Regions from separate parts of the Pseudoxanthomonas sp. P4_B2 genome, predicted to be linked through region 2. Evidence: riboswitches for the same ligand, from Rfam matches in the RefSeq annotation. Region 2 holds a riboswitch; the other holds the start of a gene.
What was found. Region 2 has a riboswitch for cobalamin ahead of AC1DTQ_RS06270 (ribonucleoside-diphosphate reductase subunit alpha). Riboswitches for the same ligand answer to the same signal wherever they lie in the genome.
Positions count from the first base shown of each region.

Region 1: it holds a riboswitch for cobalamin, as region 2 does, so the genes downstream of both, btuB (TonB-dependent vitamin B12 receptor) here and AC1DTQ_RS06270 (ribonucleoside-diphosphate reductase subunit alpha) in region 2, are expected to answer to the same signal.

Region 1 is NZ_JBFUHQ010000002.1:934,053-942,243, forward strand. It holds gene btuB (TonB-dependent vitamin B12 receptor) at 1-1,187, opposite strand, end outside; cobalamin riboswitch at 1,318-1,561, opposite strand; gene AC1DTQ_RS08670 (TfoX/Sxy family protein) at 1,610-2,023, opposite strand; gene AC1DTQ_RS08675 (GAF domain-containing protein) at 2,020-2,505, opposite strand; gene bioD (dethiobiotin synthase) at 2,647-3,315, shown strand; gene AC1DTQ_RS08685 (phasin family protein) at 3,413-3,805, opposite strand; gene queD (6-carboxytetrahydropterin synthase QueD) at 4,058-4,411, opposite strand; gene AC1DTQ_RS08695 (DEAD/DEAH box helicase) at 4,707-6,065, opposite strand; gene AC1DTQ_RS08700 (Crp/Fnr family transcriptional regulator) at 6,437-7,210, shown strand; gene cydC (thiol reductant ABC exporter subunit CydC) at 7,358-8,191, opposite strand, start outside.
Region 2 is NZ_JBFUHQ010000002.1:387,807-395,997, forward strand. It holds gene zwf (glucose-6-phosphate dehydrogenase) at 1-287, shown strand, start outside; gene pgl (6-phosphogluconolactonase) at 439-1,170, shown strand; gene AC1DTQ_RS06250 (c-type cytochrome) at 1,318-1,836, shown strand; gene AC1DTQ_RS06255 (ExeM/NucH family extracellular endonuclease) at 1,912-3,645, shown strand; gene AC1DTQ_RS06260 (alpha/beta hydrolase) at 3,689-4,351, shown strand; gene zapE (cell division protein ZapE) at 4,348-5,457, shown strand; cobalamin riboswitch at 5,619-5,840, shown strand; gene AC1DTQ_RS06270 (ribonucleoside-diphosphate reductase subunit alpha) at 5,994-8,191, shown strand, end outside.

The sequences.
Region 1 (8,191 bases), 550 kb from region 2:
TGTTCGTTGTCGTCGTTGCGCACGCTGGCTTGCAGCTGGTGAGCGCCGAAGCGGCCTTGGTATTCGACGAATACGCCGGTGTTGTCGCGTTCGGTCACCAGGAACTCGGTGGTGCTGGTCACTTCGTCCCGTTGCCAGTCGCCGCCGGCAGTCAACAGCTGTCCGTCGGCGAACGCGAAATCCGCCTGCAGCGAGGCCGTGTCGCGCTGCGTGTCGAATGTGTTGACATAGCTGCGGATGCCCGCGTCACGGAAGTAGGCATCGGACTTGTCCGCGGTGCGTCCTGCCTGCGCGGTGAGTTTGAAGCGCTCGCCCGGCGTCCAGGTCAGCTTGCTGCCGAGCACGCGCTGCGTGGTTTCGGTTTCGTTGCCGCCGAAGACGCTGCCGTCGTATTCGTTGTCGGCATCGGCGTTCAGGAAGTGGCCCTCGACGGTCACCTCATCGGTGAACTCGATGCCGCCGCGCAGCGACACGGAGACATTGCGGTAGCCATCCTTGTCGGGTTCGTCGGTGAAGCAACCCTGGAAGACGGGAAAGCCCGCGCCACGGCAGGCATTGATGCCGTCGGTTTCTTGGTACGCGCCTTCGGCGCTGATCCAGCCGCGCTCGCCGCGATTGCTGAAACCGGCGCTGGCCTCGCGCAGATTGTGGCTGCCCGCGCCGAGGCGGAAATGCGGTTCGAAACCCATGCCGCCCTTGCGGGTGAAGATCTGGATCACGCCGCCGATGGCTTCCGAGCCGTACAGGCTGGAGCGCGGGCCGCGGATGATTTCGATGCGTTCGATCTGGTCGACGGGCAGGTCCTGGAAAGACGCCAGACCGGCGGTCGCCGAACCGATGCGGATGCCATCGACCAGCACCAGCACATGGTCGGATTCGGCGCCGCGCAGGAAGATCGAGGTCAGCTTGCCCGCCCCGCCCTGGTTGGTGATGTTCAGGCCCGCGCGGCCTTTCAGCAGTTCCGGCAACGAGCGCGCTTGGGTGCGTTCGATCTCTTCGCGATCGATCACTTGCGCAGGCACCAGGCTGTCTTCGATGGCCACATCGGTGCGGGTGCCGGTGACCACGATTTCGTCGAGGTCGGTGGCGTCGGCGGCGATCTCCGCATGGGCTATCGAGGGAAGGGCTAGCGCGATGGCGAAAGCGAGGGCGTGGAGCGAGGGGAAAACGGAAAGACGGTGCTGCATGGCGAACTTCTCCACCGCGCACGACCCGTACGCGGAATGGTCTGATGGAGTCGCAAGCGGAGGGATTTGCCAGTTAAGGCGCGCGCGAAGGCCCGCAGCACGGACCGCCGCCGCAATGCCCGCCGCATCGCAACCAGTGAACTCCAGGGCCGGTCTCCGGGCTTGCGAGTTGAAGAGGCACTCGTGCGAGTGCGGCTTCGGCCGCGGCGCCTTCCCGCACTCGCGTGCAGTGGCTGATGCTCTGGCTGGCTCGCTTACCGTTGCGGGGGCAGCGCCGGACTTGTCGTTCGCGACCTGGGTCGGAATGACTCACCGGCTTCCCGTTTCAACCCGTTGGCGCGTGCCGCAGGGTCACCTTGAAGCGCGCGAAGTGTACGCGATGCGGGACGGGCGGGCATAGCGGCGCGTCTGGTGCGACCGATTCAGTCTTCGCGTTCGGCGCCGTCGTCGCTGTGCGAATCGAACAGATCGAACGCTGGCGACGCCTGGTGATCCTGCTGTTCGTGATCCTGTTGCTCGTGGTGCGTAGTGGTGACCGGCGAAGCGGCAGGACGCCCGCGCGGTGCGGGAAGCAGCGCGGCGGCCGCTTCGTATTCGGCCACCAGTATCTGCCGGCGCGCTTCAGGCACTTCCTGCCAATGGCAGTCGGCCAGTGCGCCTTCCAGCGCATACAGCAGGTTGAGGCTGGGGCGGAAACCGGCGCGCTTGACCCGCATAAAGGCATCGACCGGACCAGCGGCGGCGATGTCTTCCTGGGTCCGCAAGCCCACCTGGCGCAACCAGGCGGCGGATTTGGGGCCGATGTTGCGCATCTTGATCGGCGGCGCGGCGGTCATTTCAGGGCGTCCAGGAAGGCTTGGGCAATGGCTTCCAGGCCCTGTTGGTCTTCCTCGTCGAAGCGATTGACGCGCGGGCTGTCCAGGTCGAACACGCCGACCAGTTTGCCGTCGTGCACCAGCGGCACCACCAATTCGGAGCGCGAGGCCGCATCGCAGGCGATATGGCCGGGGAAAGCTTCCACATCGGCGACGCGCTGGGTCTGGCGGGTACGCGCGGCGGCGCCGCAGACCCCTTTGTCCAGCGCGATGCGGACGCAGGCGGGCAAGCCCTGGAAGGGCCCCACCACCAGCTCGGCGCCGTCGTAGAAATAGAAGCCGACCCAATTGAGATCGGGCAGGGCGTGGTAGACGAGAGCGGCCAGGTTCGCGGCGTTGGCCACGCGGTCGGGCTCGCCCTGGATCAATGCGCGCGCCTGAGCGACGAGCTGCGCATACTGTTCCGGCTTACTGCCGGACAGGGTCTGGGTGGCGAAGGACATGGCCGGATTCTATCCCTTTCATGATGACGGCGTTCCGTGCAGCCATGGTGTGGCTACGCCTGGTGATTAGGCGCACATGCGTAACCTAAATCATGCAAAAGTAAACGGGATTCGACGCGAGCAACGGCCACGATTTCCCAGATGAAGCATTTCTACGTCACCGGAACCGACACCGGCATAGGCAAGACCATCGCGTCTACCGCGTTGCTGCACACCTTGCGATCGAGCGGGCTGCGTGCGGTCGGCATGAAGCCGGTGGCCAGCGGTTGCGTGTGGACAGATACCGGCTGGCACAACGAGGATGCATTGGCGTTGCTGGAAGCCAGCGATCCGCGCCCGGACTACGCCGACCTCAATCCCTATGCGTTGCCTTCGCCGCTGGCGCCGGAAATCGCCGCGCGCGAGGCCGGGGTGGAAATCGAATTGGGGAAGATCGTTTCCGCATTCGAACGCTTGCAAGCCCTGGCCGATGCAGTGGTGGTGGAGGGTGTCGGAGGTTGGTCGGCGCCGTTGTCTGCCACGCTGGATCAGGTCGACGTGGCGCGCAGCTTACGCCTGCCGGTGGTGATGGTGGTGGGCATGCGCCTTGGCTGTCTCAATCATGCGCGACTGACGGCGCGTGCGATCGCGGACGACGGTTGCGAGTTGGTGGGCTGGATCGCCAACCACGTGGATCCCGAGATGGCGCGGCAGGACGAGAATTTCGAAATGCTCAAACTACGCCTGCACTCGCCGTGTTGGGGGCGGCTTCCCTACAGCCCTTCGCCGGATGCCCGAGCGCTCTCGCGATTGCTGAAACCAGGGCAATAAAAAACCCGGCAGCGTGGGGGCTGCCGGGTCGGTTGCGCGGAGGGAGGGGGGCCGCGCAATAAAACGACGAGGTGTTTCGAACTGCTTGGCGAACTACTTACTTACCCTTGGCGGCCTTGGTCGCCTTGGCCACGGTCGCCTGGGCGGTTTCGCTGGCGGCTTCGAACTGGCTCTTGGCCAGCTGGCCGAGGGCTTCATTGGTCTTCAAGGTCAGGCCGATCACTTCCTGGCCAGCAGCGGCGAAGCGCTCGGCGTTTTCCTTGGCGATCTGCAGGCCCTTCGGCCACACGGTCTTGTAGGCTTCGACGTCGCGGATTTCCGACAGTTCGCCGAAGAACGCGGTGGTGGCTTCGACGTTCTTTTCGAAGGTCTTCAGCTGCACGCCGAACACGGTCTCGGCATTTTCCAGGGCCAGACGGTTGGCGCGCGCAGCGGCAGCGGCGAACTGGTGGGTGAAGGTGGTGAACTGTTCGTTGATCTGTGCGGACATGGTGATGTCTCCTGAAAGGGGTTTTACCGGCTTGTTGCGGTGCAACATACGCAAGTCTTTGTTGCAATGCAACAACAGGCGTATGGTCAGCCGACGAACGGTCAGCGCCCGTTTAAAATCAAGTGCTTGAAGCCTGTTGCTGTGGGAGCGGCGTCCCGCAGCGAGCTCTTACCTAGCGTAGGTCGCAACGCGTGATTGCCTGGAAGGGAAAGCTCGCGGCGGGACGCCGCTCCCACGGCCCCCTACGATCCCTTAGCCGCGGTAGCGGCAGCCCGAGGTGCAGGTCTCGTGGACCACGATCTCGCTTAGCGCGGGCAATGCGGGCTTGAGACGCTCCCAGACCCAGATCGCCAGCCGTTCGCTGGTCGGGTTGTCCAGGCCTTCGATGTCGTTGAGGTAATGATGATCCAGCTGGTCGTACAGCGGCTGGAACGCGGCCTTGATGTCGCCGAAGTCCATCACCCAGCCCGTTTCCGGCCCCGGCTCACCCGCCACGCGCACTTCTATGCGGAACGAATGTCCGTGCAGACGCGCGCATTTGTGGCCGGGCGGTACGTTGGGCAGCCGGTGCGCGGCTTCCAGGGTGAAGATTTTGAAGATGTCCATGGGTGGCATTGTAGGGGTGGAGGATGGGGCAGCGAAGGCTAGCCGTCGGCGATAAGCCAAAGCGTCAGCAGTACAAACCGTCGGCGATAAATTTCAAAGGTTGTCATCCCGGCGAATGCCGGGATCCAAGCTCGCCCGCCGCTATCCGAACGCAGGAACGCCTTCTCGCCGATAGTTGGATCCCGGCATTCGCCGGGATGACGTTCCTATTTGGGTTGCCATCAGCGACTTCGCGTATGGCGACACAAAAAAGCCGACCCGAAGGCCGGCTTTCCATGCGACTACTATCGGCCAATCAACGCGCCGGACGCGCACCCTGGCGGTAAGGGTTCGGACTACGCGCACCATCGCGCTGTCCACCACCCGGATTGCCAGCAGTGCGCTGCTTCGGACCAGCATGCGCGTGACGCGGCGCATCCGAATGCGGACGACGCGCGGTGTTGGCCCGACGCGGGGCGTTGTTGCCGCCCGGACGCTCGTTGGGCGGGTTGTCGTTGCCCCAGCGGATCGGACGCATCGGCTCGAAGCCCGGCACATCGCGTATTTCCACGTCGCGCTTGAGCATGCGGGTGATCGCACGCAGCAACTTGGCTTCATCCTGCGCCACCAGCGAGATCGCCTCGCCCTGCGAACCGTTGCGGCCGGTGCGGCCGATACGGTGCACGTAATCTTCGGCGACCATCGGCAGGTCGAAGTTGATCACGGTCGGCAGCTGGTCGATGTCGATGCCGCGCGCGGCGATATCGGTGGCCACCAGTACGTTGATGCGGCCGGCCTTGAAGTCCTTCAACGCGCGGATGCGGGCGCCCTGGCTCTTGTTGCCATGGATCGCCGCGGCCTTGATGCCGGACTGCTCCAGGTACTTGGTCAGCTTGTCGCAGCCGTGCTTGGTGCGGCCGAACACCAGGGTCTGCTTGCGCGAATCGGCAGCCAGGATGTGCAGCAGCAGCTCGCGCTTACGGGTGCCGTCGACCGGATGCACGCGGTGGCTGATGGTCTCGGCCACGGTGTTGCTGGGGGTGACCTGGATCTGCTTCGGCTCGTGCATGAACTCCATCGCCAGCTGCTTGATGCTGTCGACGAAGGTCGCCGAGAACAGCAGCGTCTGCCGGTTTTGCTTGGGCAGCTTGGTGAGGATGCGCTTGATCGCTGGCAGGAAGCCCATGTCGAGCATGCGGTCGGCTTCGTCCAGGACCAGGATCTCGATGCCCGACAGGTCCACGTTGCGGCGGTCCATGTGGTCGATCAGGCGGCCCGGGGTCGCCACGATCAGGTCCACGCCACGGCGCAGCGCGTCCTGCTGCGGGCCCATGCCGGCGCCGCCGTAGATGGTGGTGCTGGGGATGCGCAGGTATTTGCTGTAATCGCGCAGGCTGTCGTGCACCTGCACGGCCAGCTCGCGGGTCGGGGCCAGGATCAACGCGCGCGGCTTGCGCTGGCCGTTGACGGCCTGCGGCGAGGTGCCCAAGTGCTGCAACAGCGGCAGGCCGAAAGCGGCGGTCTTGCCGGTGCCGGTCTGCGCGCCGGCCATCAGGTCGTGACCGGCCAGGGCCAGCGGAATGGCCTGGGTCTGGATAGGGGTGGGGGTGTCGTAACCCTGTTCTTTCAGGGCACGCAGCAGGAAGGGCGAAAGCCCGAGGTTTTCAAAAGACATTCGATGAAGCTCCAGTATTCCGACCGCAACGGCCGCAGTCGCCCACGCAAAGTGCGGACGGCAACAGACCAGAAGAGATCGAGGTATTACCCGAAGCGTTCCCGATGAACCGCGCTGCGAGAAATGTAGGCGGCCGGCGCCAAAGCGGCGGGGCCGTATCTGCAAGGCGAATGGCGTCGGAGTGGGGGCGGGCGCATCGGTCAGCTTACGAGACCTGAGGCGCCGGCGATCCCGAAGGGAAACGGACGGCCGCTTGCAAACGGGGCGCACTGTAACCGATCCCGGCCACGAATGCTCGCGCTGCTGCGCCGGCTCGTTCAGAAAGGGTGAGGAGTATCATTGCCGTATGCACGGGAAACCCCACTGCTGACATGAGTACGCCCGTCCTGCGCAGCCCCAGAGGCAAGGATGTTCCCGGCCAGATCCGGGTCGCAGCGCCGTCGCGTCGCGTCGGGACGCACGCCTGCAGCGGCTGCCTGGTGCGCCATCTGGCGGTTTGCGATGCGCTTTCGGCCGTGCAAACCGATGCGCTGGACGCGATGGCCGGCGATGTCCGCCTTGAGGCCGGACAGATGCTGGCCCGCGAAGGCGATGTGCGGCGCTATGTCTTTACCGTCACCTCCGGGGCCCTGCGCCGCATCCGAGTGTTGCCGGACGGCCGTCGGCTGGTGGCCGGCTTCCTGATGCCGGGCGATTTCATCGGTTTCAGCGGCGCTTCCCACTACCGGCACTCGATCGAGGCAATCAGCGATAGCGTGCTCTGTTCCATCGCCCAGGCCGACATGCGCGAATTGTGCGAACGCCATCCCGGGCTGGAGCACGAATTGTTGGAACGCGCTTGCGTCGAACTCGATGCGACCCGCAACAACCTGATGGCGTTGGCGCGAATGACGCCGCTGGAGCGTCTGGCCGGTTTCCTGCTGGACATGGCCGCGCGCCGGCAGCGCCAGGGCATCGGCGGCAACCAGTTGGTGCTGCCGATGACGCGCGCCGATATCGCCGACTACTTGGGGCTGACCGTGGAAACGGTGAGCCGCAGTTTCACCAAGCTGCGCCAGGACGGGATGATCGCGGCCAGCGATCCGCATCACATCGAGTTGCTGGATTCGGAGCGGTTGCGAGCGTTGGCGGAAGCGCGGGCCTGATCATTTTTCCTTCTCCCTCCGGGAGAAGGTGGCGCGAAGCGACGGATGAGGGAATGCGAATTCAGGCTCACGGGAAGTTGTAGTTCAAGCTGAGTTCTCCCTCCCTCATCCGCCCTCCGGGCACCTTCTCCCGAGGGGAGAAGGGAATTAGTCGGCCATCAACTTTCCATCGATCAACCGATACCGCGCATGCACCACGCCTTCCGGCAATTCGTCATGACTGACCATCAGCACACTGCACGATCCGCTGGCCGCGGCCAGGTCCAGCAGCAGTTCGTTGGCGGTGTCGGCATCCAGGCCTTCGGTCGGCTCGTCCAGCAACAATAACGGCGTGTCGCGCAGCAACGCGCGCGCAAGGGCGATGCGGCGCGATTGACCCACCGAAAGTGTGGCGCCGTTCTCGCCGATCCACGCATCGAGCCCCTCCGCTAACGCGCTGATCGCGCCTTCCATCTTCACTTGCGACAACGCGTTCCACAGGCGCGCATCGTCCGCTTCGGGCGCGCCCATGCGCAGGTTGTCGCGCACGCTGCCGGCGAACACGGGCGCTTCCTGCGGCAACCACGCGATCTGCGAATGCCAGTCGGCTTGCTTGAATTGGCGCAGATCGGTGCCGCCATAACGCACCGATCCGCTTTGCGGATCGCACAGGCGCAGCGCCAGCGCCAACAGCGAACTCTTGCCGGCGCCGCTGTCGCCGTACAGCGCGATGCGTTGCCCGGGGGCGATACGCAGGGTCGCTTCCCGCAATACATCGCGCGCCTCATTCGGCCAGTGGAAACAGACGTTCCGGAATTCCAGGTCCGCATGCTTAGGAACAGAGTGGGCCATCGCGGGGTCGGCCACCAGCGGCGCCTGCGTGGCAACCTGCCGGAGCCGCTGCTGCGAAGCGCGCGCGGCCTGCAGCGATTGCCAGGCCAGGTTCGCGCCTGCGCATGCTTCGTAGACGGCGACGGTAATGAAGAACAGTCCACCCGCCGC
Region 2 (8,191 bases):
TACGCCTGCAGCACGTGCCGTTGGACATGAGCTTCGCCGAGGCCTTCGGCGTGCACCAACCCGAAGCTTACGAACGCCTGCTGATGGATGTCGTACGCGGCAACCCGACTTTGTTCATGCGCCGCGACGAAGTGGAGGCGGCGTGGAAGTGGGTCGACCCGATCCTGGCCGCTTGGGAGACCCTGCGCGAAGCGCCGAAGCCCTATACCGCCGGTTCGTGGGGGCCGAGCGCAGCTGTTGCCTTGATCGAGCGCGATGGCCGGACGTGGCATGAAGACGCGGCGTAGGTGCTTTTCCTTCTCCGCCGGGAGAAGGTGGCGCGCAGCGACGGATGAGGGAACGAAAATGACTTGCTGCGGAAAGTTCAGTACGACCTGACAGTCCACTCCCTCATCCGCCCTTCGGGCACCTTCTCCCGGGGGAGAAGGAAGCAAAAGCATGAGCACTCCAATGGCCGCCGACTTATCCAGCCAGATCCAGCTTCACACCTTTCCTGACCCGACCGCCCTGGCCCACGCCTTGGCGCTGTCCGTCGCCAACGATCTGCGCGCCGCACTCGCCGAGCGCGATACCGCAAGCCTGGCCCTTTCTGGCGGCAACACTCCCAAGGCTTTCATGCAGGCGCTCGCATTGCAGGCGCTGGACTGGCCCTGCGTGATGGTGACGCTGGTGGACGAGCGCTGGGTGCCCGAATCCAACGAACGCTCCAACGCGGCACTGGTCAGGAACAATCTTCTGCACGGCGCCGCCGCACAAGCTCGTTTCGTTCCGCTGTACCGCGATGCACCGGAACCTGAAAACGCGATCGGCGAAATCGAAGACGGCCTGGCGATGCTGCCCTCCCCCTTCGACGCGCTGGTGCTGGGCATGGGCAACGACGGCCATACGGCCTCGTTCTTCCCCGGCGGCGATCATCTGGCGGCAGCGTTGGATCCGGCCGCGGCCGCGGTGGTGCTGCCGATGCGCGCACCCGACGCCGGCGAACCCCGCATCACCCTGACCCTGCCGCCGATCCTGGCCGCGCGCCGCCTGTATCTGCATATCGAAGGCGCGAGCAAGCAAGAGGTCCTGGCGCAGGCCATCTCTGGCGAAGGCCAAGGCGCCGCTTACCCCATCCGCCGCGTGCTGAAACACGCCCGTCCCCACGTGCAGATTTACTGGACGGCTTGAGGCATTCGCACCCGCCCTGCTTATAATGGAGGCCTTGCCTGCGGCGCTTGCGCCCGGATCCGTCCCTTAAGCTGCATGCGGCAGCCCCGGGATCCTTAGATTTTTCGTAGCCAAGCACGGCCCAGGCCGTGCTGCAAAAGGTGGAAAGTGCGTAACTACGACCTCGAATTCCTCAAGCATTTCTCCATGGTCATCGGCTTCCTGATGCTGGTGACCCTGGGCCTGATCGCCGGTGCGTTCTATCTGCACGGCACCATTCCGCCGGAAGTCTCGCCCGTCGCGGCCAAGCAGACCGAGGCCCGCATCGCCCCGACCGGCGCTGTGTACGCCGGCGCTACCGGCGCCGCCGCCCAGGCAGCGGCGCAAGCCGCGGCGCTAGCGGCCGCGTCCGCCCAGCAGGCCTATGGCGGTACCCTAGACGGCGGCGTGATCTACCAGAATCTGTGCGGCGCCTGCCACACCAACGGGGTGGGCAAAGCGCCGACGCTGACCGCGGCCGGCTTCGGCGCACGCGCGGCCAAGGGCAAGGACACCTTGTACAAGCACGCCATGGAGGGCTTCACCGGTCCCGACGGCGGGGTGATGCCGCCCAAGGGCGGTAATCCAGGTCTCACAGAAGAACAGATTCACGCCACCGTCGACTGGATGCTGGCCAACGTCAAGTAAGCTTCGGCCTTGCCGATGCGCCGAAAACGCCGCCTTCGGGCGGCGTTTTCGTATGAACATATCTTCGGAGTCGTCATGACCGTATCCCGCTTCCACGCTTCCCTGCTGCTCGCGCTGGTGTGCGCCTGCGGCGCCGTCTCCACCTATGCCGCGGTCAAGCGCAGCGTCATCACCATCGGCAGGGCGCAGGGGCGCGGCGACCGCAGTCCTCTGGAAGGCCAGCAGGTCATCGTGCAGGGGACGATCACAGGCAATTTCGTCGACGGCCTGGGCGGGTTTTTCCTCCAGGATGGCGGCGATGGCGATGCATTCACTTCCGATGCTTTGTTCGTCGTTCCTCCCAAGGCGTCCAAGACCAAACTCCGCACCGGCGACACGGTGCGCGTCTACGGCCGCGTGTTCGAGGACGCCGGCGATGGCAAGTCGGTAGGCACCTCGACCACCGTTCTAGCCGAGCGCCTAGAGCCGGTGAAGCCTGCCAAGCCCGTTCCCGTCATCCCCACCGTGCTCACCGCGCCGCCGGATCGCTGGGAGGTGCTGGAAGGCATGCTGGTCATGATCGACGCGCCGCTCAGCCTCAATGGCACCGATGCGCGCTACGCCGAGACCAGCGCCAGTTTCGGCGGCCGTTTGTGGACGCCGAGCGAAATCTTCGCCCCCGGCAGCGAGCGCTTCCAGGAGGTCGGAAGATTCAACGCCCGGCGTCGAATCGTGCTGGACGATGCCAGCAACCGCCGCGATCCGAAAACGATTTGGTACCTGCCCGAGGGCGTGCCACGCAGCGGCAGCATCGCCAGCGGCGCGCTAGGCATCGTCGACCAGCGCCAGGGCAGCTATCGCCTGCAGCTGACCGCTCCGCTGGAAACCAAACCCACCGCGCGGCCGGCCGCGCCCAAGGTGACCGGCAGCCTGCGCGTGGGCGTGTTCAACATGGAGAACCTGTTCAACGGCGACGGCCAGGGCAGCGGATTCCCCACGCTACGTGGCGCCAAGACGCCGGTGCAGTTGAAGGCGCAGACGGACAAGCTGGTGCTGACGCTGAAGGGACTCAATGCGGACATCGCCGCGCTGATGGAACTGGAGAACGATGGCTACGGCCCGCAATCGAGCATCGCGCAATTCGTCGATGCCTTGAATGCGGGCGGCGGCGACTGGCGTTACATCGATGCGCAGAAAGGTCCGGGCAACGACGAAATCCGCGTCGGCCTGATCTACCGCAAGAACCGCGTGTCGCCGGTCGGCAAACCGGCGATTCTGGAAGAAGGTCCGTTCGGCACGCGCAGCCGTGTGCCATTGGCGCAGGCCTTTCGCCGCGGCAAGAACGGTCAGGTATTCGTGGTCGTAGCCAACCATTTCAAATCCAAGGGATGCACCGAAGCGACCGGCGCCGATGCGGACCAGCGCGACGGACAGAGCTGCTGGAACGCACTGCGGCTGGATTCGGCGCAACGCCTGGACGCATGGCTGAAGACCGATCCCACTGGCCAGCGCAGCGACAAGAAGCTGGTCGTCGGCGATTTCAACGCGTATGCGATGGAAGACCCGGTGCGCACCTTGCGCGAACGCGGATGGAAGGATGCCTTCACCGTGGCGAAAGTCCCGCAGCCCTACAGCTATCTCTACGGCGGCATGCTGGGCCGCCTGGACCACGCGCTGCTCAGCCCCGCCTTGGCCAAGCGTTTGCGTGGCGCCGCCGAGTGGCACAGCAACGCCGATGAACCAGAGGCCGAAGGTTACGCCGGCAGCGACATCGAAGGGCCATGGCGCAGTTCCGACCACGATCCGATGGTGTTGGGCTTCGATCTGTAACCCAATCGATGGCGCCGACGGACGCGGCGTTATCATTGAAGGCATGACCGATATCGAATTCCCCGCGGCTTCTTCCACGCTGATGCTCGCCGGGCCGGCGGGCGCGCTGGAAGCGGCCGTCGACCGGCCTGAAGGCGACATCGTCGCCTTGCCGCTGACGGTCGTGCTCTGCCATCCGCTCTCCACCGAAGGCGGCAGCATCAGCAACAAGGTGGTCACCATGACCGCGCGCAGCCTGCGCGAGCTGGGCGCCAACACGGTGCGCTTCAATTTCCGCGGCGTTGGTCAGTCGGCCGGTAGTTTCGACCACGGCAACGGCGAATTGCAGGACCTGCTTGCGGTGGTGGAATGGGTGCGCGAACAACGCCCGGACGACGATTTGTGGCTGGCCGGCTTCAGCTTCGGTGCTTATGTGTCCTTGCGCGCCAACGACACGGTGTTGCCCGATGCGCTGATCTCCATCGCTCCGCCGGCCGGACGCTGGGACTTCGACAAGATCGTGACGCCGGTCTGCCCCTGGCTGGTCATTCAGGGCGAGAACGACGAGATCGTCGATCCGCAGGCCGTCTACGACTGGATCGATACGCTGAAGCGCAAGCCCGATCTGGTGCGCATGCCGGACACCAGCCACTTCTTCCATCGCAAGCTGATCGATCTGCGCGGTGCCCTGCAGCACGGCGTGAAGCACTGGCTGCCGGTTGCGTGAGTGCTGTCGAAGCAGCGCGCGGCGCGCCGACGCCTTCGCAAACCTACGCTCAGGGAGCGGCGCGCGGCGATTGGCAGGACGATCCCGCGCAACACGCCGCGCTACGCGAACTCGACCGCATCCAAGACCAACTGCTGGAGGCCACGGACGCAGGCTGGCGCGGGAAACTCTCGTTCTGGAAAAAGCCCGAGCCGGTGCGCGGCCTCTACCTGTGGGGCGGCGTAGGTCGCGGCAAGACTTTTCTGGTGGATCTGTTCTACGACGGCCTGCCGATCCAACAGAAATACCGCACCCACTTCCATCGCTTCATGCGTGGCGTACACGAACGCCTGCGCGAACACGCCGGCCAGAGCGATCCGCTGGCCAAGATCGTGGAGGAATGGCGCGACGAACTGCGCGTGCTGGTGCTGGACGAGTTCTTCGTCACCGACATCGGTGATGCGATGTTGCTCGGCCGTCTGCTGGAACGCATGTTCGCCGAGGGGGTGACCCTGGTGACCACTTCCAATACCGCGCCGGAGAACCTGTACAAGGACGGTCTGCAGCGCGAAAGCTTCCTGCCCGCCATCGCCCTGTTGCAGAAATACTGCATGGCGCTGCACGCCGAAGGCGAGGAAGACTACCGCTTGCGTGCGTTGACCCGTTCGCCCGTATACCGCACGCCGCTGGATGCGCAATCGGATGCATGGCTGGGCGAACGCTGGCACGAACTGAGTGGCCTGGCGGAGAAGCGCGGCAACATCGAAATCGAATCGCGCAAGATCCCGGTGCGCGGTCGCGGCAAGAGCATCGTCTGGTTCGACTTCGCCGCATTGTGTGAAGGCCCGCGCGGCACCAGCGACTACATCGAGGTCGCGCGCGAATTCAACACCGTGCTGCTGGGCGGCATTCCCGCCTTCGACCGCAGCAACGAAGACGCCGCGCGCCGCTTCCTCAACCTGATCGACGAGCTGTACGACCGTCACGTCAACCTGGTGTGCACCGCCGCGACCTTGCCGACCGCGCTGTACTCGGGAGCGCGTTTGCAGGGGGCGTTCGAACGCACCGCCTCGCGGCTGATCGAGATGCAGAGCGCGGAGTACCTGGCGACGCAGCACAAGGCCTGAGCCGCCCAGCATCGATGCGAGTGCATCGATCACATGTTCCACGCGCCGTTGCTTGCAGCCTGCTGGCGTGAAACCTGAAAAACGCGCTCGCTGGACCTCGTTATTGCGCGTCTTCGGCATAAAGTTATTCCACATATAGCGTTGACGCATCATTGAAACCACACTATGTTGTGGTTGTCGGTTCCGACGGCTCATGTCATCGGATGAAAAGGGAAGCCGGTGCGGCTCTTGCGAGAGCCCATCCCGGCACTGCCCCGCAGCGGTAGGTGGAAACGAACTCGTCAAATGCACTGGGATGCTGTCCCGGGAAGCGACGGGCTAGGAGGAAGGCCAGGCCTTCCACGTCCACGAGTCCGAAGACCTGCCGACAGCCGCGCGAAGCACACCGCGCGGTGCCGGCCATGAAATCTCCGGGGGGAGAAGGCTGGTGACGCCACGCATCGCGATTCGTCGCGAGGCCTGCGACACCGCGCTCCCATCCTGCGATGCACAAGGCCCGCGTTGCCTGCGAGGGACAGGCCGCTGCGTGCATCATGATGGGAGATACACCCGTGACACAGAACGAACAGGCGCTCGCCGAAGCGGCCGACAACACTTCCTTTTTGCTGACTCCACCGCCCACCGCCACCGCGATGAGCGTGACCAAGCGCAACGGCGGCCAGGAGCCGGTGGACCTCAACAAGATCGTACGCGCGGTGCAGCGCAACTGCGAAGGCCTGCACGCGATCGATCCGATGCGCGTGGCTACGCGCACCATTTCCGGCTTGTACAACGGCGCGACCACGCGCGAGTTGGATGAGCTTTCCATCCGCACCGCCGCGTTGCTCACCGCGGAGGAGCCCGAGTACGGTCGTCTCGGCGCGCGGCTGTTGGCCAACTACATCGCCAAGGAAGTCACCGGCCAGGAAATCCATGCGTTCTCGCAGTCCATCCTGCGCGGCCACGAAGTCGGCCTGATCAACGACCGCCTGCTCGGATTCGTGCAGACCAACGCACGCAAGTTGAACGACGCGCTGGATGCATCGCTGGACCTGCGTTTCGATTACTTCGGCTTGCGCACGTTGTACGACCGCTACCTACTGCGCCACCCGCACACGCGCAAGGTGATCGAGACGCCGCAGCAGTTCTTCCTGCGCATCGCTTGCGCGTTGAGCGAAGACGTGCCCGAAGCGCTGGCGCTGTACCGCCGGATGGGCAACCTGGACTACCTGCCGAGCTCGCCGACGCTGTTCAACGCCGGCACCACCCACGAGCAGCTGTCCAGCTGCTTCTTGCTGGACTCGCCGCTGGATTCGCTGGAATCCATCTACCAGAAGTACGGCGACATCGCTCAGCTCTCCAAGTTCAGCGGCGGCATCGGCGTCAGCTTCACCCGCGTGCGTTCGCGCGGTTCGCTGATCAAGTCCACCAACGGCCATTCCAACGGCATCGTGCCGTGGTTGAAGACCCTGGACTCCTCGGTCGCGGCGGTCAACCAGGGCGGCAAGCGCAAGGGCGCGGCTTGTGTCTATCTGGAGCCGTGGCATGCGGACGTGGAGGAATTCCTGGAACTGCGCGACAACACCGGCGACGAGGCGCGGCGCACGCATAATCTAAATCTTGCCAACTGGATCCCCGACCTTTTCATGAAACGCGTGGAAGCCGACGCCGAGTGGTCGCTGTTCGACCCGCGCGTGGTGCCGGAATTCACCGACTTGTTCGGTGCCGATTTCGAGCGCGCCTACGAACAGGCCGAGCTGCAGGGCAAGGCGATGAAGTCGATCAAGGCGCGCGAACTGTACGGCCGGATGATGCGCACCCTGGCCCAGACCGGCAACGGCTGGATGACCTTCAAGGACAAGTGCAATCGCGCCAGCAACCAGACCGCCAAGACCGGCAACGTCATTCATCTGTCCAACCTGTGTACTGAAATCCTGGAAGTCACTTCCGCCGAAGAAACGGCGGTGTGCAATCTGGGTTCGATCAACCTCAGCCATCACTTGGACGAGGACGCACTCTTCGATTTCGACAAACTGGCCGAGACCGTGCGCCTGGCCGTACGCCAGCTGGACCGCGTGATCGACCTGAACTTCTATCCCATCGAAACCGCGCGCCGCGGCAACCTGCGCTGGCGCCCGGTCGGGCTGGGTGTGATGGGCCTGCAGGATGTGTTCTTCAAACTGCGCCTGCCGTTCGACAGCGAAGAAGCACGCAAACTGTCGGCGAAGATCGCAGAGACGATCTACTACCACGCACTGGAGACTTCGGTGGAGCTTGCCGAAGAACGCGGTCGCCATCCTTCGTTCACGGACACGCGCGCGGCGGCCGGCGAGTTCCAGTTCGAAGCTTGGAACGTGGCGCCCGAGCATATGGAACGCTGGGAAGCGTTACGCGAGCGCATCAAGCAGAGTGGCCTGCGCAATTCGCTGTTGATCGCCATCGCCCCGACCGCGACCATCGCTTCCATTGCCGGCTGCTACGAATGCGTGGAGCCGCAGACCAGCAACCTGTTCAAGCGCGAGACGCTGTCGGGCGACTTCCTGCAGGTCAACCGCTACCTGGTCAACGAACTGAAGAAGCTGGGCATGTGGACGCCGGAAGTGCGCGACGAGATCAAGCAGGCCGAAGGTTCTATCCAGAGCATCGCCCGCATTCCGCAAGCCTTGCGCGACATCTACCGCACCACCTGGGAAGTGCCGATGCGTTCGCTGATCGACATGGCCGCCGACCGCGGCGCTTTCATCGACCAGTCCGC